Regions from separate parts of the Ethanoligenens harbinense YUAN-3 genome, predicted to be linked through region 1. Evidence: riboswitches for the same ligand, from Rfam matches in the RefSeq annotation. Region 1 holds a riboswitch; each other region holds the start of a gene.

Region 1 (7,072 bases):
CCGCCGGCAATCTGGACAGCCCTTCCAATTCCATGCAGTACGGCAATGTGACGGTATCCGGCTGGGCGCTCAACCACGCGGGCATCCAGCGTGTGGATGTCTATGTGGATCTCTACACGGCGCAGCAGCAGTTTTACAGCACATCGGCCCACCTGTCCCGGCCGGATGTGCGGGCGGTTGTCGATCCCTGCGGGCGGTATATTGGCAGTACCAACAGCGGTTTCAGCCTGACCATTCCGGCGAGCGCTCTGACGGCGGGCCGGCATACGGTGAATGTGGCGGCAATCGGGAACGACGGCACGGTGCAGTGGTTTGTGGGCAGCTTTAACCACTGATTTCCCAATATACAAGACAGGCGGCACAGAAAGAACGTCAAGTCCTTTCTGTGCCGCCTGTTGTTCGGATAAAAGAAAAACTCACTCGACGGGAGGTTTACGCGGCAGCATGCCGCCCACAGCGTCGATATCTCCGGTCATCAGAGCGACCGCGCCCCGGTAGACGGTGGCGGGGTCGTGCAGAAACTGCTGCCGCACCGCTTCCGCCTGTGCGCGGTCGGGCACCAGCAGCGAAATGGAGAGCAGCGTGTCTTCCCCATCCAGCACTGTGCAGCGCACGGCGAACCCGGCGCCGGAGGGCGTGATCTCCACTTTGTTTTCCGCATCGCGCTTCTGGCGCGCCAGAAGCCGCACACCCGCGCGCACCGCTTTTTCCCGCACGGAGAGGGGCAGGCGGCGTTCAAACATATCCGCCGTGCCCGCGCCCAGCCGCGTGGCTTTATATGCCTTTTCGCCGTCCTGTTCCACCTGGTCGACATGGCCGGAGAGCAGCAGAGCGTGAAGCGCGTCCGCCAAAGTGAAGTAATTGACCAGGCCGTCCTGCTGGAGCGCTTCGGCCAGTGTCTGGAGCGGAAGGGGCTGTTTCAGGTTTTTCAGCAGATAGCAGATGAGGATCTTGACGTCGTCCGCATCCCGCAGGCCGCCGGGGTCCACTCCGCCGCCAAACGCACCGTTTTCCACGATCATCCCTCCGTTTTGAAAGCAGCTTTGCCCAAACGCCCCGGAACCAATCCGGCTGCGTCTGTCCTAAATGTAACATAAAAGGGGAAGAATGAAAAGCCCCGACCCGCAGGTTTCTCAACACGCGCATAGATCTCCTTGACTGGTGAAAAAAACCGTTTTATACTGAAAAAAGCAAATAAGCAAAATGTTTTGCACACTTTTTATTGAACGGCTGTGCGCAGTGAAGAAATAAGGGCATCACCCCCCGCGGTTTTCCGCGTGTTTTCGTATGAGATATCATCTCCCTTCTTTATTTCACTCCCTTTCTCATATATACTTTGACATTTTGAGAGTGATATTTTATGAATGTATTATCGCTGATCTCTTTTTTTAATTGCATTGGCTTTTCTTGTTTTGCAATCTGCATAGCAAAGTCCGAAGCGACTGGCGGTGAACGCCGGTCGGGGACGCTGATCAATATCAGTGCGGCCGTGTGGGCGTTCGCGTATACGTTTTTCTATAGCGCCGCCGATCAACATGCGGCGTGGTTCTGGCTGAAAGTCGGCGCTTTGGGCTGGTGCACCCTTCCCTGTTTCTCCACATATTATTATGTGCAGCTCTCCGAGGCGGATAAACATTTGGGAAAAGGCTGGCGGAACCTGCTGTTTTTTCTGTTCCCCGCCGTTTTGACCCTGAGCAATTTGCTTTCGACGAAAACCTCCGTTGCTTACGCTCTGGTGGAAAGCGACAGCGGGTGGGGATGGACTTATGTCAATTCGCCGGACTCGATCCGGCTGTGGGTGTATATTGCCTATCTCCTGTTTTATTTCGGCGTCGGTTTTTATCTGGTTTTCCGTTGGGGAAAGCGGAAGAAGCTGATTTATTTTAAGCGGCAGGCCAACCTGATCGTTTATATATTCGGGCTGATCGTGGTGCTCGGCTTGTTTTCCGATTTGGTTCTGCCGCTGTTTTCTCATTTCTTCCCGCCTCCGGCCGTTCTGTTTCTGATCGTGGTGCTTTATGGAGACTGGGTGATCACGGCCCGGTTGAATTTTCTGGCGGTCTCCGATCAGATCAAATCCCGATTGATGCTGGAGACCATCACGGACGCGGTTCTTGCCGTCAACAGAAGAGGGGGCATCATCAGAGCCAATCGGGCCGCATCCGATCTGTTCGGCATTCCGGCTCAAACGTTGATCGGCCGGTGCATACGCACATTTTTGGCCGACCCCTTGGTGCTTTCAAAAAATCTTCAGAATCTTGTGGATAAGCACACCCGGAAGGACATGGACATCAAGATCAGAAACGTGGATGGGCGCGTCATCCCAACAGTCGTTTCCGCTTCCATTGCAGAAAACAGCGCCCACGGATTTTTAGGGGTTGTGCTGTCTTTCCACGACATTTCCAGGCAAAAAGAAATGGAGAATGCACTGAGAGACGGGCAGGAACGATATAAGTCCCTGGCGTCTGATTACTATCATCTTGCCAATTATGATGTGTTGACCGGCCTTGCAAACAGAAGGCATTTTTTTGAGCAGGTCGGTCGGTTGCAATTCGAAAGTGGCCTGAGCAGTGCGGGGATCGCACTGATTTTTATGGATCTGAACGGTTTCAAAAAAATCAACGACCAATACGGGCACGCAATAGGCGACCAGTTGCTGGTCGAGGCATCAAAAAGGCTCCGTGCCTGCAGGGGAGAAAAAGATATCCTGGCACGGATGGGCGGCGACGAGTTTGTTCTTCTTCTTGTCGACGCGGATATCCATGGGGCCGGAGAAAGAATCGGGCAAATCCGAATGCAGTTTCAAAAACCCATCGTTTTGGGCGCCGTGGAGCACATGGTCGGCATTGCGGCCGGATTTTCCGTATGCCTGAAAAAGCGGCTCGAAAAGGATGATATCAGCTTTCTGCTGCGCGAAGCGGACGAAGCGATGTACAAAGACAAGCAGATGCAGAAGCATTCCGGATGAAGATTCCGGAAGAGGCCGGGTGCCATTTCACCCGATGGTTTTCTTTGCCGGAAAGTTGGCCGGTGCGGCCCGTTTTTTGTCTCCTTTTGCCGGACATATCATGTAGGCCCACACATGCGGGAATGAAAAATTCCGGGTTGCACTTGCCAACCGGGAAAACGTGTGTTATAATTGGGAAAAATCCAAATGTCTTTGGGGCGGGGTGCAATTCCCCACCGGCGGTTATGCGGCCTTTGCGCCGACGAGCCCGCGAGCAGTTTTTGTTGACACGGTGCGATTCCGTGGCCGACGGTACAGTCCGGATGAAAAAAGACGCATGCACTGCGAAATGGCCCCGGGTATTGTTATATCCCGGGGCTTTCTTGGTTTTCTGCGCGTCCCACAACGAGAAGGGGAGCTTTTTCATGTACACACGACAGCAGAAGACCCTGCGAATGATTATATTGGGGTTGCTGGCCGCCATCTCCATCGTCCTGTATTATTACGAGGTGCCGTTTTTTTCAAACTATCTGAAATTGGATTTCAGCGACCTGCCCGCGGCGGTTGCCGCTATTCTGTTCGGCCCGCTGGCCGGGATCGTGGTTGAGTTGATCAAAAACCTCATCTTTTTTCTTACGCGCGATATCGGCGTGACGATGGGTTATGGCTCGCTGATCAATTTCATTGTGGGCACGGCGCTGGTTGTCCCGCTCTCGTTGGTCGTCCGTGCGTGGATACACCGGGGGCATAAATGGCTGACCGCCATCCTTTTGGGAGGGATCGCCGGGCTGGCGTCCATGGTCGCGGTTGGCGTGGTTGCCAATTATCTGATTGCACCGCCCTTTTTCCTGCATGTGCTGCACATTCCGCTGGGTGGCACGGCGCTTTGGGCCGCCATTGGTTCGGCCACGATCCTCAATCTGGTGAAGCCGGTATTGACGGCGGCCGTGCTGATTCCGGTGATGGCTGCGGTGCAGAAAAACACGCATGCCCTGAAGGTGTGAGCGCTGGATGCCGATATCGTTTCTCCAGAAGTTTTCCACTCTTTTGCATGTCTGTGGTTGATTTTTTTGCCGCCTGTGGTATAGTGGTACCAGTACATATACATATGGGATATGCGGGCGAAAGCAGACAAACACAGCGAACCCTGCGGTTGGCGGCGGTCCTGTTTTTCTGATGCCTACGGCAGCCTTGGGGTGTGATACGGTGTTTGAACACCATCAGGCCGCGATCGAAGCGGCCACAAAAGAATTGTCCACGTGGGACGAAGTGCTGGGCGTCATCATCTATGGATCGGTGGCGCATGGCTTTGCACTGGAAAATTCGGATGTTGACATCAAGATCGTTTGCACCGACGATTTTTTCACTGCCAAAGAGCATATGGGCAATGTCAGTTATTTCGACCGGGATGCCACCCCGTATGAGGGCGGCTATGTGGACGGTGAGTTTATCACACCGATGCATATTGAGCGGATCGCCGCGGACGGCAGCGAATCCGCCCGGTTCGACTTTCAGGATGCCATTGTTACCTTCGACCGTCAGGGCGGGCTGGAAGATCTGGTGCGGGGAGCCGCCCGTTACCCGGTGGAGCAGAAGCGCCGGAAAATGGTTCGGTTTTACGCGCAGTTTTCCGCGTGGAAAGCGCATTATTACGAGGCGCTGCGTCGGGATAATCACTATTTGGCGCATCTTTCGGCGCTGCAGTTCGCGCTGTATGCCGGGCGGCTGTTTCTCGCCTATAACGAGACGCTGTTTCCGGGGCACAAGTGGTTTTTGCAGGTGCTTTCGGGCGTGCCGCAGAAGCCCGCGGGGCTGATGCGCTGCCTGAACACGCTGGTTGACCAGAAACGCGCGGAAGATGTGGAACGGTTGTACAACATGGTGTCGGATTTTGCCTGTTGGCCGCACGATTCCAGCCAGGACCGGCAGTTTCTGTGGGATGTCCGTATGGGACGTATCGAAGATTTTCCGTTCGCGGCGGACTGACTGTGCGCGCGGACGTTTGAACAGAATGGAAAAGCAGGCAACCGGATAAACGGCTGCCTGCTTTTTTAGGATGCGGTTTCCGGGTCTTGTTTGGCAAATGCAAGCGCTGCAGCGGGGAACGGCCCCAGCGCCCGCTCCAGAATGCCCTGCACATAGGCGATCAGCATGCCGTAATTGGTCACATCCACGCCGTGGGCCTGCGCATAGTGGATACGGTACTGCATTTCCCGGCGGGTGAGCATGCAGCCGCCGCAGTGTACCACCACGGCATACTGCTCCATGTTGCGCGGAAAATCCAGACCGGATGTCCAGTCGAACTGTACGTCTCCCCCCACCAGTCGGCGGATCCAGCGCGGGATCTTTACCTTGCCGATGTCGTCCGACTGCCGGTGGTGGGTACAGCCCTCCGCGATGAGCACCCGCTCGCCCGGTTTCAGCGAGGCGATGCGTCGCACGCCCTTGGTTAATGCCGCGAGGTCGCCTTTCTGGCGGGCAAACAGGATGGAAAACGAGGTGAGCGGGATGTCCGCCGGTGTGTCCGCCGACACTTTGAGAAACGCCTGCGAGTCGGTGATGACCGCGGCGGGTTTCTGCCGCAGGTTTTCGAGCGTGTAGCGCAGTTCCTGCTCTTTGGTTACCACGGCGATGGCGTCGCGCTCCAGGATGTCGCGGATGGTTTGCTGTTGAGGCAGAATCAGGCGGCCCTTCGGCGCGGCTTTGTCGATGGGCGTCACCAGCACGGCGGTCTGCCCTTCTCCGACCAGCCCGCTGGTCAGGCCAAGCTCCTCCGTGTCCGGCAAGACGGTGCGCGCCAGCAGTTCCCGCAGGGCGGGCACGCCCTCCCCTGTTTTGGCGCTCACCGCGGCGGTGGGAGCTGCGGCAGCCGCTTTCAGCGCGTCCAGTTCGTCCGTACTCACCGCGTGCGTATCACATTTGTTGAGCACCACCACGAACGGTACCCGCCGTTTGCGCAATTCTCCGATGAACGCCGTCTCAAAGTTGCCGACACCGTCCGCCGCGTCCGCCACCAGCACGGCGAGGTCGGTGCGCCGCAGTTCTTCATAGGCTTTTTCCACCCGCAGGCCGCCCAGCTCGCCGGTGTCGTCCAGGCCGGCGGTGTCGGTTAGCAGCACCGGCCCGAGCGGCAGGATCTCCATTGTTTTATGCACGGGGTCGGTGGTGGTGCCGGGCACGTCGGACGTGACGGCGACCGGCTGCCCGGCGATAGCATTGAGCAGTGAGGATTTACCCGCGTTGCGCCGCCCGAAAAAGGCGATGTGCGTGCGGTTGGCGATGGGTGTGGTGTCCATGAAAATCTCCTTGTCTGACGGGCGGACGCGGCGATCAGGCGTCCGGGTCGTTCTGATAATAGTTCACCGCGCCGGAAAGCGGAAAGAATGTGCCCGGCTGTCCCTCAAGGAGCAGCCCGGCTTTGCCGGAATGTGGATAAAACGCCACGTCGGCGGCAGCGGTCGTGTCGCAGTCCAGATACACCAGCGGCTCCGTATCGGAGGTGTTCCATAGCCGGTGCGCGCCGCTTTCCCCGCAGGGAAACACCAGCACGTCCCCCGCCGCCACGGTTTTCTCACCGTCCGGCGTTTCCAGACGCCCGCATCCGGAGATGATGTAAAATACTTCCGTGATGTTCATGTGGTAATGGTAAGGAAAAGCCGCTTTGTGCGGCGGCACTTCCATAATGGCGACGGTGCACCGGTTTTCGGCGCGTTTGGGTACGATGAGGTGCTTGTCAAAGGTATAGGCGCCGTGTTCTTCATGCCGGGCGGGTGTGTGCTCCCGGTTGGCGATCACGATTTTTTCCAAGTTCGACAGCTCCTTTCGGGGCAGCACGTTTTATCCGCGCCCGGAGGTCATGGCAATGGGGTCGAGCAGGCGGTCGATCTCTTCCGGGGTGAAGCGGCCGTCTTCCAGCAGCGCCTGTCTCACGGTCTTGCCGGTGTGCAGGCAGTCTTTGGCAATCCGGGAGGCCGCGTCGTAGCCGATATGGTCGATGAGCGCCGCCGCGAGCGAAGGGCTTTGCTCCGCCAGTGCCGCGCAGCGTGCGCGGTCGGGTTCGATGCCCGCCACGCATTTTTTGGTAAAGATGAAGACGGCCTGCCGCATCAGGTCGAGCATTTCGAG
Region 2 (7,072 bases), 610 kb from region 1:
CATTCCGAATGCCTGACCGGGGACGCTTTCGGCTCCCTCCGCTGCGACTGCGGACAGCAGTTTGCATCCGCCATGACGCAGATCGAACGGGCGGGACGCGGCATCCTGCTTTATATGCGGCAGGAAGGACGAGGCATCGGGCTGATCAATAAGCTCCGGGCCTACGAATTGCAGGATCAGGGGATGGACACGCTGGAAGCAAACGAGGCGCTTGGCTTTGCGGGCGATTTACGGGAATATTTCATCGGCGCGCAGATTCTTCGGGATTTAGGGGCCAAGACGCTTCGGCTTTTGACCAATAATCCCGACAAGGTGTATCAACTTGCTGATTACGGTATGGAAATTGCAGAGCGGGTCCCCGTCCAGATGGACGCCACCCCCTATGACCTGTTTTATCTGAAAACAAAGCAGTCCCGCATGGGACATATTCTTAATTATTGAAGGAGCTTTTACAAATGAATATTTTCGAAGGAAAACTGGTATCCAAAGAGTTCCGGGCCGGTATTGTAGCAGCCCGCTTTAACGAATTTATTACTTCGAAACTGCTGTCCGGCGCGCTAGACGGTTTGAAGCGCCACGATGTATCGGAGGACAGCATCGACGTGGCATGGGTTCCCGGCGCATTCGAAATTCCGCTGATCGCGTCGAAAATGGCGAAAAGCGGAAAATACGACGCGGTCATCTGCCTCGGTGCTGTAATCCGGGGAAGTACCAGCCATTACGACTATGTTTGCAACGAGGTTTCCAAAGGCATCGCGCAAACGGCGCTTGCCAGTGGAGTTCCGGTGATGTTCGGTGTACTTACGACGGAAAATATTGAGCAGGCCATTGAACGCGCCGGAACCAAGGCGGGCAACAAAGGCTTTGACTGTGCGGAAGGCGCGATTGAAATGGTCAATCTGATTCGCGCGATAGAAGCATGATTACGGGGACTGTCTAAAAACGCTCTCATCAAAAATTAGCGCACAAAACAAGCAGGACAACTGTGGTCACAGTTGCCCTGCTTGCCGGATTTATCAGATTAGCCTGTGCATTTTAACAGCATGCGCAGAAAATTTGAGGGTGGCATAAAGCAATCTGCGGGTGCTATAACATATGAGGAAGATGAGCAATCAACAAACATCTAAATTCTTCATATATCGGAACTTCAATGTTAATTGTGTTAGTGTATTTGCCACAAATTTTTAATATTTTTGGAAAAAAGATTGAATTTATGGTAAAACGTGCTATTATATTAAAAAGTTATAAATCTTCAGGGTAGGGTGAAATCCCCAATCGGCGGTATAGTCCGCGAGCGCGCAAGCGCAGGTGCGAGAGCACAGGACTTGGTGAAATTCCAAGACCGACAGTAAAGTCTGGATGAAAGAGGATTTTGACTATATTTTTAGTAGCCATATCGTTCTATTCATATTCAGCGCCTGAAGACTAAATAGTCTTCAGACGCTTTTTGCTTTTCACAGAACTATGCAATGACATACTGGAGGCGCAATATGATTGTAGTCGTAAAAAGTGGCGTACCAAAGGAAAAGTTTGATGGACTTCTACAACTGATAGAAAAGTGTAATGTAACTGTAAATATCTCGGCTGGAGATAAGTTCACGGCCATTGGATTATTCAGGGATGTCTCTTCAATTGACAAGGAAATGCTCGCAACGCAGGAAACTGTGGAAAGCGTTGATCGTATTAACGAACAGTATAAAAGAGCAAACCGTAAAATGCATCCTCAAAACACTAGTATTAAAATCAAAGACAACTTGATAATTGGCAGTCAACAATTTGCTAGGATGGCCGGGCCCTGTGCGGTGGAAAGTGAAAAGCAAATTGTTGAAGTGGCACATAGAGTTCAATTGGCAGGGGCAAATCTCTTACGTGGTAATTGCGTATAAGCCACGCACTTCACCTTATTCATTTCAGGGTTTAAAGGCGGACGGACTAGAACTATTGAAGATTGCAAGCCGCGAAACGGGCTTGCCTATCGTTACTACATCATTCATTGCAACCGTATATGACAACGTTTTCTGCGGTCAACAAAAGAATAATCACACAAAAAGGCCCGACTAAAGTGCCCTGCATAAACAAAGCTACTAATTGTCGGACTCTTTCGAATATAATCACTTGATTTTAAACGTGTATTGTTTTCGGACCTTCGCTGAAGCTAAACGTATTGACTGTTTCAACAGCAATGTAAAAAAGTTTAAATATTTCATTGGCTGATGATTTGTAAATTCGTTTAATTCCCGGGTTTTCTTCCAACGCACGATCTTTCAGCGCAATATCGTCAACGAAATGAACCTTTCCATTTAACGAAACTACGGGATCAAACTTAGGGGCATAGGTACAAAACGAGACATTCGCATCTTTTTGCAGTTGTTCATAGACTGGCTTTTGACTACTGGTGCAAAAATAAGCTTTATTTTCATCCGAAAACAAGAACTGAAACATACGCGTCGCTAGCATTGCACCATTTTTCGTGGCGAGGATACCATTGGGATTTTCCTTCAATACTGGTTCAACACTCAACATCATTTTGTCAACCTCCTAAACGTTTGTTGTTGGCTTCGCGTATAGTATAAACGTAACCGTCAAATCAACGGGCACGCCCCCCAAGGCATGAGGTTTTCAACATCCGCGCCATTGGGCGCTTCGGTGAAAATCTTTGTGAGGTACTCAAAAGGCACAAGACCATTCTCCCTGGCAGAGACGATCAAGCTGTAATAGATTGCGCTGGCTTTTGCACCGTTTGGCGTGTTGGAAAACAGCCAGTTCTTCCGTCCCATTACAAAAGGTCGAATGGCGTTTTCCGCGCGATTGTTACTGATTTCCAGCCGTCCGTCCAACAGATACCGCACAAGATACATGCGCTGTGACTGTGCATAATGGATTGCTTTACCCATCAGGGTTTTAGGCAGTTCCCGGAGCGATCCGACCCAGGCGTAGAACGCCTCAACCACCGGTTTACTTTGCTGTTCGCGTTCCTTCAAACGATCTTCCGGGGTCAGCAAAGTGAACTGTTTCTCCAAATGAAACAGCCTGTCACAGTAAGCAATCCCCTTTGCGGCGTCAGACGATTTCCGTTTATCCTTCGGCAGTGTTTGCAGCGCTTCGTCAAATTTCCGACGCAGATGCGCCCAACAGCCCACCACGGTGATTCGGTCAGGCAGCTTGTGGTATCCGTCATAACCATCTGCATGGAGAAAACCTGAAAAATCCTCTAAGAAGTCTTTCGGACGGATATGCTTTCGATCCCGCTGGTAGTCATACAGCACAATCTGGCGCTTAGCCTCGCCGCTTGTACGATAAAGCCACATGTAACTTTTACTCTGGGCGGGCTTGCCGTCCTCATGCAGCACCTGAAGGGTGGTTTCGTCTGCGTGAAGGACTTGATGATTGCATAGCTGTCGCTTCATTTCCTGATAAATTGGCTCCAGCCAATCTTCACAGGCTCTGATGAGCCAGTTGGACATGGTTTGACGTGAGAGCAGAATGCCGCTTTGCGCCCACTCCTGCTCTTGCCGATAAAGCGGGCTGCCCATCACAAATTTTTGCACGGCGATATGGGCGACGGATTCGGGTGATGCGAACCCTCCCTTGATGACGGGTTTTGGCATCTCCGCCTTGACAATCGGCACACGATCAGAGGACTCCTCGCAGTGGCGGCAGGCATAGACGTGCCGTACATGGCGTACAATCACGGCTTTTGCCGGGATGATTTTCAGTTCCTCACGGATGTCTTCCCCCATTTTGTGCAGAGGACAACCGCAGTCCGGACAGATACGCGCCTCGATCGGCAGCTCGTGTTCAATGGTCTCAACAGGTAAATCTTCCGGCAACTTGTCGGTGGTCAGGCGCGTCTTTCTGCGGTAATGCGCCTTGACCTCGGTGGTTTCCGGCTCTGGCACGGTCAAATCGGCGGTTTGCTCTGCTTCGTTAAACAGACATAATTGTTCGTTGTCCGTCTGTTCACTGGACGCGCCGAATTGCTTACGTTTGGCCAGGCGGAATTGCTCCATCAGCCACTGAATCTGCTGTTTTAGCTCGGCAATCTGCTCCGCCTGTTTGAGAAAATTCTCGTAAACAGAAAGCGGTATTTCAATTGTTTTTCTTGTTTTTCCATTCTCTAATTATACCGGAAAAACCGCATAGAATCAAGAAAAAACGGCATTTTCGTATCCCGATGTGTTACGAAATATTGTGTTCAAGAACTTCGCTGCGGCGAAGCTTTTTCTCCAGCCTTGCGCCATCGATCAGACAAGACAGTTCCTCACTGTTCAGCGTCATTGTGGTTTCCTCGTCTGACGACGGCCAGCGGAAATGTCCGCGTTCCAGCCGTTTGAAATACAGCCAAAAGCCATCGCCGTCCCACTCCAGTATTTTCAGGCGGTCACGGCTTCGGTTGCAGAACACGAACAGCGCGTCGACAAAAGGGTCGAGAGAAAAACTGTGCTGCACAAGCGTCATTAGCCCGTTGATCGATTTCCTCATATCCGTGCACCCACAGCAAAGATACACAGGTTTTTCTCCGAACTGCATCACAGCGATCTCAGGATGCGGCAGACTCTCGCCAGCAATTCCAGGTCGGTTTGGGCATTTGCAAGGATATGGCAGCCGGCGATTTCAATGTCTAGGGTGCCTTCGCCGGCAGTAACAGATTTTGCTTCCGTAAGCTGCGTCCAGCCGTCCGGCACAAGCCCGGTTCCGCGCTTTTGTTTCTCCATAAGCTCCATGCAGGCAGCTTCCCGTACTTTTTTCTGCCTGTAGTAATAGGTGGCCTTGCTGATGTTTTTTTCTTCGCAAAATGCGTCCACGCTCTGCCCGCCAGCTATTCGCTCCTTTACCGCCTCGCCCCACTCTGATAGCCGGAACTCCCTCGCGATTTTTTGCGTATCCATTTTATTCACTCCAATTTGGTCCAAAACACTCCATTACATGTTTTGAACCCTTTTGAAGTTCATTGTACCTTCCCCGACACCATGCTTACAAGGTGCGCGCGGTCTTGACGGTTACGTATAAACTCTTTTTATTCAATATGTAAAGTAAGCACCTCAAAGTGCCATAGTTTCTATTTCATACCAGATAAAAGTTCTTTTTTTGCCACTATGGTATGAAAGTCCTTTCCCCATTTATACATTGCATCCAAAATAGGTTTTAGACTCCTTCCAAATTCCGTAAGGGAATATTCTACTTTTGGAGGCACTTCGGCATAGACTTTTCTTTTAACAAGTCCATTCTCTTCCATAACCCTTAAATCTTGAGTTAATACCTTTTGTGTTATAGTTCCGATGGATTTCTTTAATTGTCCAAACCGTTTTGTTCCCGTTAGTAACTCACGAATAATGATGACCTTCCATTTATCGCCTATAAGCAATAGCGTGGTCTCTACAGGGCATGGAGGCAAATTGTTTAAATCGATCATAATTAATCCTCCTCGCATGATATACATAGTATATATTGTATACCATGTTACTTCCAAGTGCTTACTTTACAGTTATATATCGTTATTATATATTTAAAGGTAAGATGTGTCAACTTTCTGGAAATAGGTATACCAAATAAATTTTCATCTAAAGTATCGGACAAAGAAAAGGGAGATATCATTATGGGAGTGCTTATTGAAAAGGTTGACGACTTACAAGAAGTAGAAAATATCGTGGAAAACATAGTGGAATCATACACTAGAAATCTTGCACAGGAAAGCAAGATCATAATAAAACCTAATATTTGTGCGCCTTTTTCACCCGAGTCGGGGGTCACTACTCATCATGAGATAATCAAAGGGGCGCTAAATGCTTTATCAAGATTTAAAAATGTATATATCGTCGAATCGGATACCACAAGCTCTGATTTCAAAGACAACATAAAAGTATGGAATCCAAGTTTTCTTTCAGATTATCCAAACACGAGCCTAGTAAACTTAAGCGAAGAAAAAACATCAACAAGAAAAATAAAAGGCCTCGAAAAAGAGTACAATATAGACTTTGCAGATTTACTAAAAAACTTTGATTATCTTATAAATATTCCTGTATTAAAAGCTCATATATATGCGAAAATTTCCGTAGGCATGAAGAATCTATTCGGTCTTCTTTCCGTTAAAAATAAATCCCAATACCATCTTTATATACATGATTTACTTGTCGCATTGCTAAAAGAGTTTAGGCCAAACCTTACAATAGTCGATGGAATTCAGGCATTAGAAGGTCAAGGCCCAATTTTCGGAAACCCTGTTGGCGCTGGAATATTTATGACAGGAGATAATGTCGTAGAGGTTGATTATATCGCTTCTAAATTTATTGGAGTTGATCCGTTCTCGGTAAAATATTTAAAAAATGCTATTGAAACACAAATGGGACACTCTATCCATAATATTGAAGTCTCCGGAAATTATCCAACTGTGAAAAATTTCAAGACATATCCTACCTTGATTTATCAAATTTCTTATATTTTATTAAAACATCCAAAATCCGATGTCAATTCAATTCTTCGATTAATGGATGTCCCCGAACAAACAAAAAGAAACACTCCAAAACTTTTACAGGGACTATGCGAAATCGGCATGATATCATTTGACAAAAATACTGATGGTTATGAAATAAGTAAAAAAGAAGATTTCATAAAACTATTTCCAGAAACAAAACACATATTTAAAAATTGAATTTTTTAAAGACTTAATATTTGTCAAAAAGAATGGAGTGGATAGACATGACGGTTTTCCAACCTTTTTTTAACAGAAATGTGGATTTGGATGAATGGACTAGAAAGATTATTTCTTGGCATTTTAGTGAAGACACAGGATGTGATTATTGGCTCAACAAAATAAAAGAATTAGGATTTGATCCAATTCAAAAAATAAAAACATTTCAAGATCTTGAAATGTTCGGCGTATTCAACGACGAAGACTTGAAAGCAGTTCCTGTTGATAGTTTAATTCCGCGTGGATATAAAAACAACAATATTGCTTTAAGAGTTTTTGAAACCGGTGGAACGTTAGGGGATCCCAAACGTATAATTGATTGTGAATACAGAAAGAAATTAGCAGAATGGATATCCTTTTCACTCGACAAACATAACTTTCCGC
Region 3 (7,072 bases), 620 kb from region 1:
CTCCGATCACGATCGGGCATGAGACATCCGCTTCTGCTGCGTCGTCGTCTTTGTCCAACACGGCATCCGCCGCATCCTCGTCGGGTGAGGAGGCAAACCCTAAAACCGGCCAGGAAACGCCATGGGTTCTCTATGGCATCGATTTTCTGCTGGTTGCCCTTGTTGTAGCGGGCATTCTAATCTTTGTACGGTCGCAAAAACGCAAATCCGTGTGAGGGCGGAATGTCGATCGAATGTACTGCGGTCGACGCTCTATGAGACAGCGGAGATATTTCGCGCAGACAAGGGACAGCCGCAAAAAATGCAGGCGCCCGAAACAAGCGGTTTGGGGGGTCCGTTGCAATTTATGTTTTTAAAAGTGCGTTCAAAGTGTTTTCCAAATCCAAAAGTTACCGTACGAAGGAGCATCCTTGCAGCTCTTGCGGTTACCTATGTGGTGTTTTTGATCTGGTTTAACCAGGTTGACAAGGCAAAGCTGGTTGACTATTCGGGAAGATATTATGTAAAGGCAAAGGTCGTTCAAATCATTCGGGACAATCTGGCTTCAAACGGGCAGCGCAATGGCAGCCAATTGGTGCAGGTGCGTGTGCTGGAGGGGAAGGACAAAGGGCGGCTTTTCAGCGCCTCAAGCAGCAGCAGCGACCAGATTGGCGTGATTTGCCGGGTGGGGATGGAGGTAATCGTCAACATCAGCATATCCACCAACAGCGGAAGCGTCGCGACGGTTTACGGTCCAAACCGGGAACCCATTTTGTACGGTATTATCGCCGCTTTTGTCCTGGCTCTTTGGCTCATCGGCGGGAAAAAGGGCATTCGCTCCATAGCTGCGCTGGCATTTACCTTTTCCGCACTGATCTTTTTTTACATGCCTTTAATTTACCGCGGATTTTCACCGTTTTGGGGCGCTGTTCTAATTTCTGTGCTGACAGCGGTTGTCAGTCTCTACATCATTGGCGGGCATACGGTCAAAACAGCCGCCGGCATAGTGGGAACGATTTTCGGCATCATGGCCGCCGGCCTGTTCGCGGCGATCGCCGGACACATTGCCAACATATCGGGCTACAGTGTTTCCGAGTACGAATCGCTCATCGTGATTGGTCAGGGAACTAAAATCGGCATCGGCGAGCTGCTGTTTGCCGGCATTCTGTTTTCTTCCCTAGGTGCCGTGATGGATGTGGGATATTCCATTGCGTCCGCAATTGCGGAACTTGAGGCTCAAAACCCAGACGTATCCGGCAGGCAGCTCTTTCGCTCCGGCGTGCGCATCGGACGCGACATGATCGGCACCATGTGCAACACGTTGATCCTGGCTTTTGTCGGCGGAATGCTCATCATGCTGGTAACCATTTATGCATATAACCAGCCGTACACGGAGACGATTAATTCATCTGAAATTGCCATCGACATCATTCAGAGTTTGTCTGGCAGCTTTGGAATGATTCTAACCGTTCCGATGGTTGCGCTTGTCTCGTCGCATTTGATTCCGATTTTGAAAAGACGAAAAAAACGCGCGGTGTAATGCCGCGAAGCAGAATGCCGAGGCCGATGCCAATCCAAGAATTGGCCGACCGCCGTCCATGTCAAAGGGAAGGCCCTCAATCGGATTGTTTCCGGTTGAGGGCCTTCTGCATTAGAGCCCACGTGAGTGATGAAATGTGCCCGTCCGGAATCGGGGTATCACAATGGGGTCGCTGTCTATTTATTTCGAAGGCAGGCTTACGCAACCAAAGGCCATCTGAAGGCTCTGCCCCCAAACCCCTGAAATTTATCTCTTTTGCTATCCCCGAAGCGGACAGCTTCCGCTATCAGTTTCGGTGTACAACCTTAACCGCCGCTCAAGTCGCACTTCTGCGTCGCCCTATCCTGCGGTTGAGAAACAGCCACCTTAGAAGCTGTATTCACAGGTAAAGTGTTACAAAATTGGGGTATGAAAGAAGATGATAAGATGGGCAGATCGGCAACATAGACGTCCAGATCCTCGATGGCTTCAATGGGAACACCGGCGGCAATCGTTCCCAGCACCGGCACCATCCGCACATCAGACAAAGCCTGCGCCCCGGCAGACAGATATTTCCCTCCGGCGTTTATAAGACGTTCATCTTCCGCAAGCTGCCAGATCCGCCTTTGGACGGCGGAACGCGAGGACATCCTGACCGTCTTCCCAACCTGCGCCAGCAACGGCGTATATCCATTGTCCCGATAAAATTCATCGACGTAGCGGTAAATTCCTCCTGTGGTTGCGCGGCATCTTATCTCATCTCCTAAAAGGTACAATATACCCTATCTGCATGATAAGCACCATGCGTAAATTGGTAAATAGGTAATTCTGCTTTGACCATTTTATGCCCTGTAAGTTTTTTTCAATGACGTCCCCTTGACGCTTGATCAGGATTCTTTGATGTACGCCGCAATCTCCGTCAGCGAGCAATCCAACAGTTCACAAAGCCGGTTTAAGGTAATGGTAGAAACCGGCATATTCCGCTGAAGACGTTGGACAGTTGCATGACTCATACCGTGCTTCACACGCAACGTGTAGGTCGTGACGCCTTTCTCCTGCATTGTTCTCCATAATGGTGCGAATGTAATCACTGGACAGCGCCCCCTTACATTCACCATTATAGCTATTATAATAGCCATAAACAAATGCACAAAGGGGGCTGCGTTATGGATTACGAATCCGCATACAAAACATTATTCAATGCACTGACGGATGCGCTCATGTCACTTGAGCGGGAGAGGATGGTGTCGCCGGACATTGAACAGGCAAAACAGCTTTTGAAGCGGGCACAGCAAACGACCGAAGATATGTTTATTGACTCTTGAATCCTGTATGAAATAGTGAGGCGCGGCAACCATGCATTGGCTGCCGCGCCTTTTTCGTTCACGATCTTATTTATTGAGGGCTTCCATGACTTCATCGACGGTTTTGCCGCTTGCTGCGATGGCTTGCAGAAGTTTGTCCAGTTTTTCTTGATTCTGCACGTTTTGCAACTCTTTTATCTGCTGATCCAGCTCCGCAATTTTTTCACGGTAGCGGTTGATCCGCACCTGATATTCCAGCTTTTTGTCCTCGATTTCCGAAATCCGTTCTTCCGGAGATTTTGCGGCGCCTCTTGCCATATGGAAGTCACTCCTCGTTGATTTTGAAAAATTCCATCCGCATTCTTGACCTTGTCAGTGTATCGTAAACACCCCAAAAAAGTAAAGCGCATTCCGTGTTGGAAAGGACCGTATTAATGGCAATTTCAAAAATCCGTCCGCTTCATGGACGCAATGGTGTAAATTTTATGAAAACATTGAAAGATCGCGGAGATCACGGCATGAACCTGTACAAAACCGACGAAGGACGGTTAATTACCCCGTATCAATGCAATCCCCGCTATGCGTACAAAGAGTTTTATGAGACCAAACAGTTGTACGAGGCGCTGACCGGGCGCCGCCGTGAACATCGGAAGGATGTGATCGCTTACCTGATTATTCAATCTTATAAGCAAGGGAAAATTACACCAGAGGACGCGAACCGACTGGCCCTATGAAACCGTGAAGGAATTTACAAAAGGCAAACATGCTTTTTTGTCTGCACCTATGTTGACCGTAAAAATGTCCATACGCACGTCTATTTCAACAGCACCGTCTTGGATGCCACACGCAAATTTCGAAACCATTACAATTCCTATAAAACTTTACGCGCCATCAATGACCGGTTCTGCAAGGAGCACGGTTATTTTGTGATCAAGCATCCGAAAGAAAAAGGCAAAAGCTGCAAAGAGTGGTCGGCGGAAAAGGCAGGCACCAGTTGGAAAGCGAAGCTGCGTCAGACCATTGATGCAGTGCTGCCGTCCGCCACCGATTTTAACAATTTCCTCGCCCGGATGCGGCAGGCGGGGTATGAGATCAAGCGAGGCAAGTACATTTCGTTCCGCGCGCCGGGGCAGCAACGCTTCACGCACGCCAAAGCACTGGGCGCGGATTATACCGGACAAGCGATTGACGCACGTCTGACAGGGCGGCAGAGGCCCACACCGGCGCAGAAGAAAGCGCGGCAGAAACATGTGTGCAACATCCATCTGCTTATTGATATTCAGGCTAAAATTGATATGGAAAAAGGCCCCGGTTACAAACCCTGGGCCAAGATTTTTAATCTCAAACAGGCGGCAAAGACTTTCAACTACCTGTCTGAACATGTCATTACCGATTACGCGGGCCTGCTTGCGCGCATGACGGTAGTAACGGAGGGCATGTCCGACGCATCATCCGGCATGCAAAAACTGAAGGGCCGCATGACGGAGATCGCGGCGTTGAAAAAGCACATCACCACCCACAGCAAGACACGGAAAATCTTTGACGCGTACAGGGCGTCCGGATGGAAAAACGTACCGGGCGGAGCACGCGGAGGAACTGCGTTTACGGCAGGAAGCCAAACAGCTGTTTGATGCGTTGTACGCCGCCAAACTGCCGACGATAGCACAGTTACAGGCGAAATATGTGGGGCTTTTGGAGCAGAAAAAGGCACGGTATGAGGAATATCGCCACCTGAAAGATGAACAGTTTGAGCTTCAGACAGTGAGGCGAACATAAATCAGATTTTGTGTGTAGAGCTGCCCGACAGGCAACGGGAGCAAGACAGGAGTAAACAGTCGTAAATGGGGATTTTTGTTTTGCGCGACAGCGCACCTTTTGGCATCCGCGGGGATGCACAGCCACCCCGGAACGGGGCGTTCGCAAAAACAGCTGGAAGGCAGCTTTTGCCCAGGAGATTGGGGGCGGGATGCCCTTAATGAGCGGTCACCGGGTACCCCCGGTGGCATTGCTTGCTACCGTTTCTTACGCACCTATTTCAAAAACCGACAGACTTGGTTTTTTATGCTCATGGTCAAGTACGCGTACTACAAATGCACTCTGAGCATTTGTAAATATATTTTCACTGGAAATATTGATTTTTTTGTCAATAAGCATATAATGAGATACAACAACTGAATAGATTTAAATGTCTTCAGGGCAGGGTGAAATTCCCGATCGGCGGTATAGTCCGCGAGCGCGTAAGCGCAGGGCTTGACATGACGTTCAAGTCAGGATTTGGTGAAATTCCAAAACCGACAGTATAGTCTGGATGGAAGAAGATGTGCTGAAATTGTATGTAATGCCGAAATAATGTTCGGCAGTGTTTTATAATACCGTCAGAGTGGTTTCTCCGTGCCTGACGGTTTTAAGGGCATTCCAATACACTTGAATTTTAACACCTGAAAGACATTTCCAATGCTTTCAGGTGTTAATTTTTTGTTTTAGAGGGGTGTTGCGATTGTCTGACGAAACTTACATGAAACTGGCGCTGGAATACGCCGAAAAAGGCTGCGGCTGGGTCAATCCGAATCCAATGGTTGGAGCCGTTGTCGTGAAAGACGGCCGTGTAATTGGAACAGGCTGGCACCGGCGGTACGGAGAATTGCATGCGGAACGGAACGCGCTGGCTTCCTGCACGGAACCGCCGCAGGGGGCGACATTGTATGTGACCTTGGAACCATGCTGCCATTACGGGAAAACACCGCCGTGTACGGATGCGATTTTGGAAAGCGGTATCCATCGCGTAGTGGTCGGTTCGGTCGATCCGAATCCGCTGGTTGCCGGAAAAGGAATTCGGATTTTACGCCAGCGCGGGATTGAAGTCGCGGAAGGTGTATTGGGTGATGCCTGCACCGGGATAAATGAGGTATTCTTTCATTTTATCCGAACCCGGATGCCCTATGTTGTGATGAAGTATGCGATGACCATGGATGGGAAAATTGCCACATGCTCTGGCCAATCAAAGTGGATTACAGGCGAAACTGCCCGCAGGCGCACACAGGAGGACCGGCACCGGTATTCCGGGATCATGGTTGGCATCGGCACGGTTCTCACGGACGATCCGCTTTTGACCTGCCGCTTGCCGGACGGCAGGAATCCCGTCCGCATTGTTTGCGATTCCCGACTTCGGACACCACTGAACGCGCAGATTGTGCGGATAACGGGAGAGGCTCCCACTATTCTTGTCACCTGCTCACGGGATGAAGCCCTTGCGTACCCTTACCGGGATGCCGGATGCGAGGTGCTAACGCTCCCAGCAAAGGACGGGCATGTCGATCTGCGGGCGCTCATGACTGCATTAGGGAAAAAAGGGATCGACAGCGTTCTGCTGGAGGGCGGAGGTGCGCTGAACTGGTCGGCGTTGCAAAGCGGCATCGTCAACAAGGTACAGGCATACGTCGCTCCGAAGCTGTTCGGCGGCATCAATGCGAAATCACCGGTGGCGGGGATGGGCGTGGAAAGCCCGGAGCAGGCGTTCCGGCTTGCCTCGCCACAAGTGACACGGCTAGGAGAAGATATTTTGCTGGAAAGCGAGGTGCTTTCATGTTCACAGGAATCATAGAAGAAGTGGGAATCATCCGCTCAATCCAAAAAAGCGGATGCTCCGCCGTCCTGACCGTCGGCGCATCGGCAGTTCTGGACGGTTTGAGACTGGGTGACAGTATTGCGGTCAACGGCGTATGCCTGACGGCCACTTCACTGGCGGAAGATTTCTTTTCCGCCGATGTGATTCACGAAACCGCCGCGCGTTCTAATCTTCTGAACAGGAATGTCGGCGGCACAGTCAACCTCGAACGCGCCATGCCGCTGGACGGACGGTTTGGCGGACACATCGTGGCGGGACATATCGACGGAACCGGTGTCATCAGTAAAGTGCAGAAAGATGAAAACGCGATATGGTTCACGGTCCGCACATCCCCCTCTATCCTGCGGTATGTGATCGAAAAGGGTTCCGTCGCCGTTGACGGTATCAGTCTGACTGTTGCGGGCGTAACGAAACAGGATTTCAGTGTGTCCGTGATTCCGCACACGGCCCGAAACACCACGCTTGGGGAAAAGCGCGTCGGGGACACGGTGAATCTGGAAAACGATTGCATCGGAAAGTATGTGGAAAAGCTGCTCCGCACACCGGGAGGGCAGGGTGGCATCTCAAAGGAATTTCTTGCCCGGTATGGATTTTAGGAGGAACCGGCATGTTTGCATTTAGCACGATCGAAAAAGCGCTTGACGA

The links. Region 1 has a riboswitch for FMN ahead of ETHHA_RS14180 (ECF transporter S component). Riboswitches for the same ligand answer to the same signal wherever they lie in the genome.
Region 2: another riboswitch for FMN. It lies ahead of ETHHA_RS15770 (hypothetical protein); the one in region 1 lies ahead of ETHHA_RS14180 (ECF transporter S component).
Region 3: another riboswitch for FMN. It lies ahead of ribD (bifunctional diaminohydroxyphosphoribosylaminopyrimidine deaminase/5-amino-6-(5-phosphoribosylamino)uracil reductase RibD); the one in region 1 lies ahead of ETHHA_RS14180 (ECF transporter S component).

Annotation. Positions count from the first base shown of each region.
Region 1 is NC_014828.1:47,029-54,100, forward strand. It holds gene ETHHA_RS14170 (lectin like domain-containing protein) at 1-335, shown strand, start outside; gene ETHHA_RS14175 (DUF4364 family protein) at 417-1,016, opposite strand; gene ETHHA_RS00225 (GGDEF domain-containing protein) at 1,361-2,968, shown strand; FMN riboswitch at 3,153-3,286, shown strand; gene ETHHA_RS14180 (ECF transporter S component) at 3,373-3,951, shown strand; gene ETHHA_RS00235 (nucleotidyltransferase domain-containing protein) at 4,154-4,933, shown strand; gene hydF ([FeFe] hydrogenase H-cluster maturation GTPase HydF) at 4,999-6,243, opposite strand; gene ETHHA_RS00245 (cupin domain-containing protein) at 6,278-6,754, opposite strand; gene ETHHA_RS00250 (aspartate ammonia-lyase) at 6,785-7,072, opposite strand, start outside.
Region 2 is NC_014828.1:655,048-662,119, reverse strand. It holds gene ETHHA_RS03230 (bifunctional 3,4-dihydroxy-2-butanone-4-phosphate synthase/GTP cyclohydrolase II) at 1-441, shown strand, start outside; gene ribH (6,7-dimethyl-8-ribityllumazine synthase) at 456-923, shown strand; FMN riboswitch at 1,245-1,375, shown strand; gene ETHHA_RS15770 (hypothetical protein) at 1,491-1,886, shown strand; gene ETHHA_RS15995 (hypothetical protein) at 1,798-2,061, shown strand; gene ETHHA_RS03215 (pyridoxamine 5'-phosphate oxidase family protein) at 2,122-2,526, opposite strand; gene tnpC (IS66 family transposase) at 2,583-4,010, opposite strand; gene tnpB (IS66 family insertion sequence element accessory protein TnpB) at 4,180-4,530, opposite strand; gene tnpA (IS66 family insertion sequence element accessory protein TnpA) at 4,530-4,889, opposite strand; gene ETHHA_RS03195 (winged helix-turn-helix transcriptional regulator) at 5,060-5,413, opposite strand; gene ETHHA_RS03190 (DUF362 domain-containing protein) at 5,597-6,649, shown strand; gene ETHHA_RS03185 (hypothetical protein) at 6,697-7,072, shown strand, end outside.
Region 3 is NC_014828.1:662,841-669,912, reverse strand. It holds gene ETHHA_RS14360 (LamG-like jellyroll fold domain-containing protein) at 1-215, shown strand, start outside; gene ETHHA_RS03260 (YibE/F family protein) at 122-1,519, shown strand; gene ETHHA_RS03255 (LexA family transcriptional regulator) at 1,825-2,178, opposite strand; gene ETHHA_RS16000 (helix-turn-helix domain-containing protein) at 2,386-2,559, opposite strand; gene ETHHA_RS15420 (hypothetical protein) at 2,665-2,823, shown strand; gene ETHHA_RS03250 (hypothetical protein) at 2,890-3,120, opposite strand; gene ETHHA_RS16425 (relaxase/mobilization nuclease domain-containing protein) at 3,237-3,536, shown strand; partial or broken gene ETHHA_RS16420 (relaxase/mobilization nuclease domain-containing protein) at 3,549-3,710, shown strand; gene ETHHA_RS14350 (relaxase family protein) at 3,729-4,433, shown strand; FMN riboswitch at 4,986-5,126, shown strand; gene ribD (bifunctional diaminohydroxyphosphoribosylaminopyrimidine deaminase/5-amino-6-(5-phosphoribosylamino)uracil reductase RibD) at 5,300-6,403, shown strand; gene ETHHA_RS03235 (riboflavin synthase) at 6,385-7,023, shown strand; gene ETHHA_RS03230 (bifunctional 3,4-dihydroxy-2-butanone-4-phosphate synthase/GTP cyclohydrolase II) at 7,035-7,072, shown strand, end outside.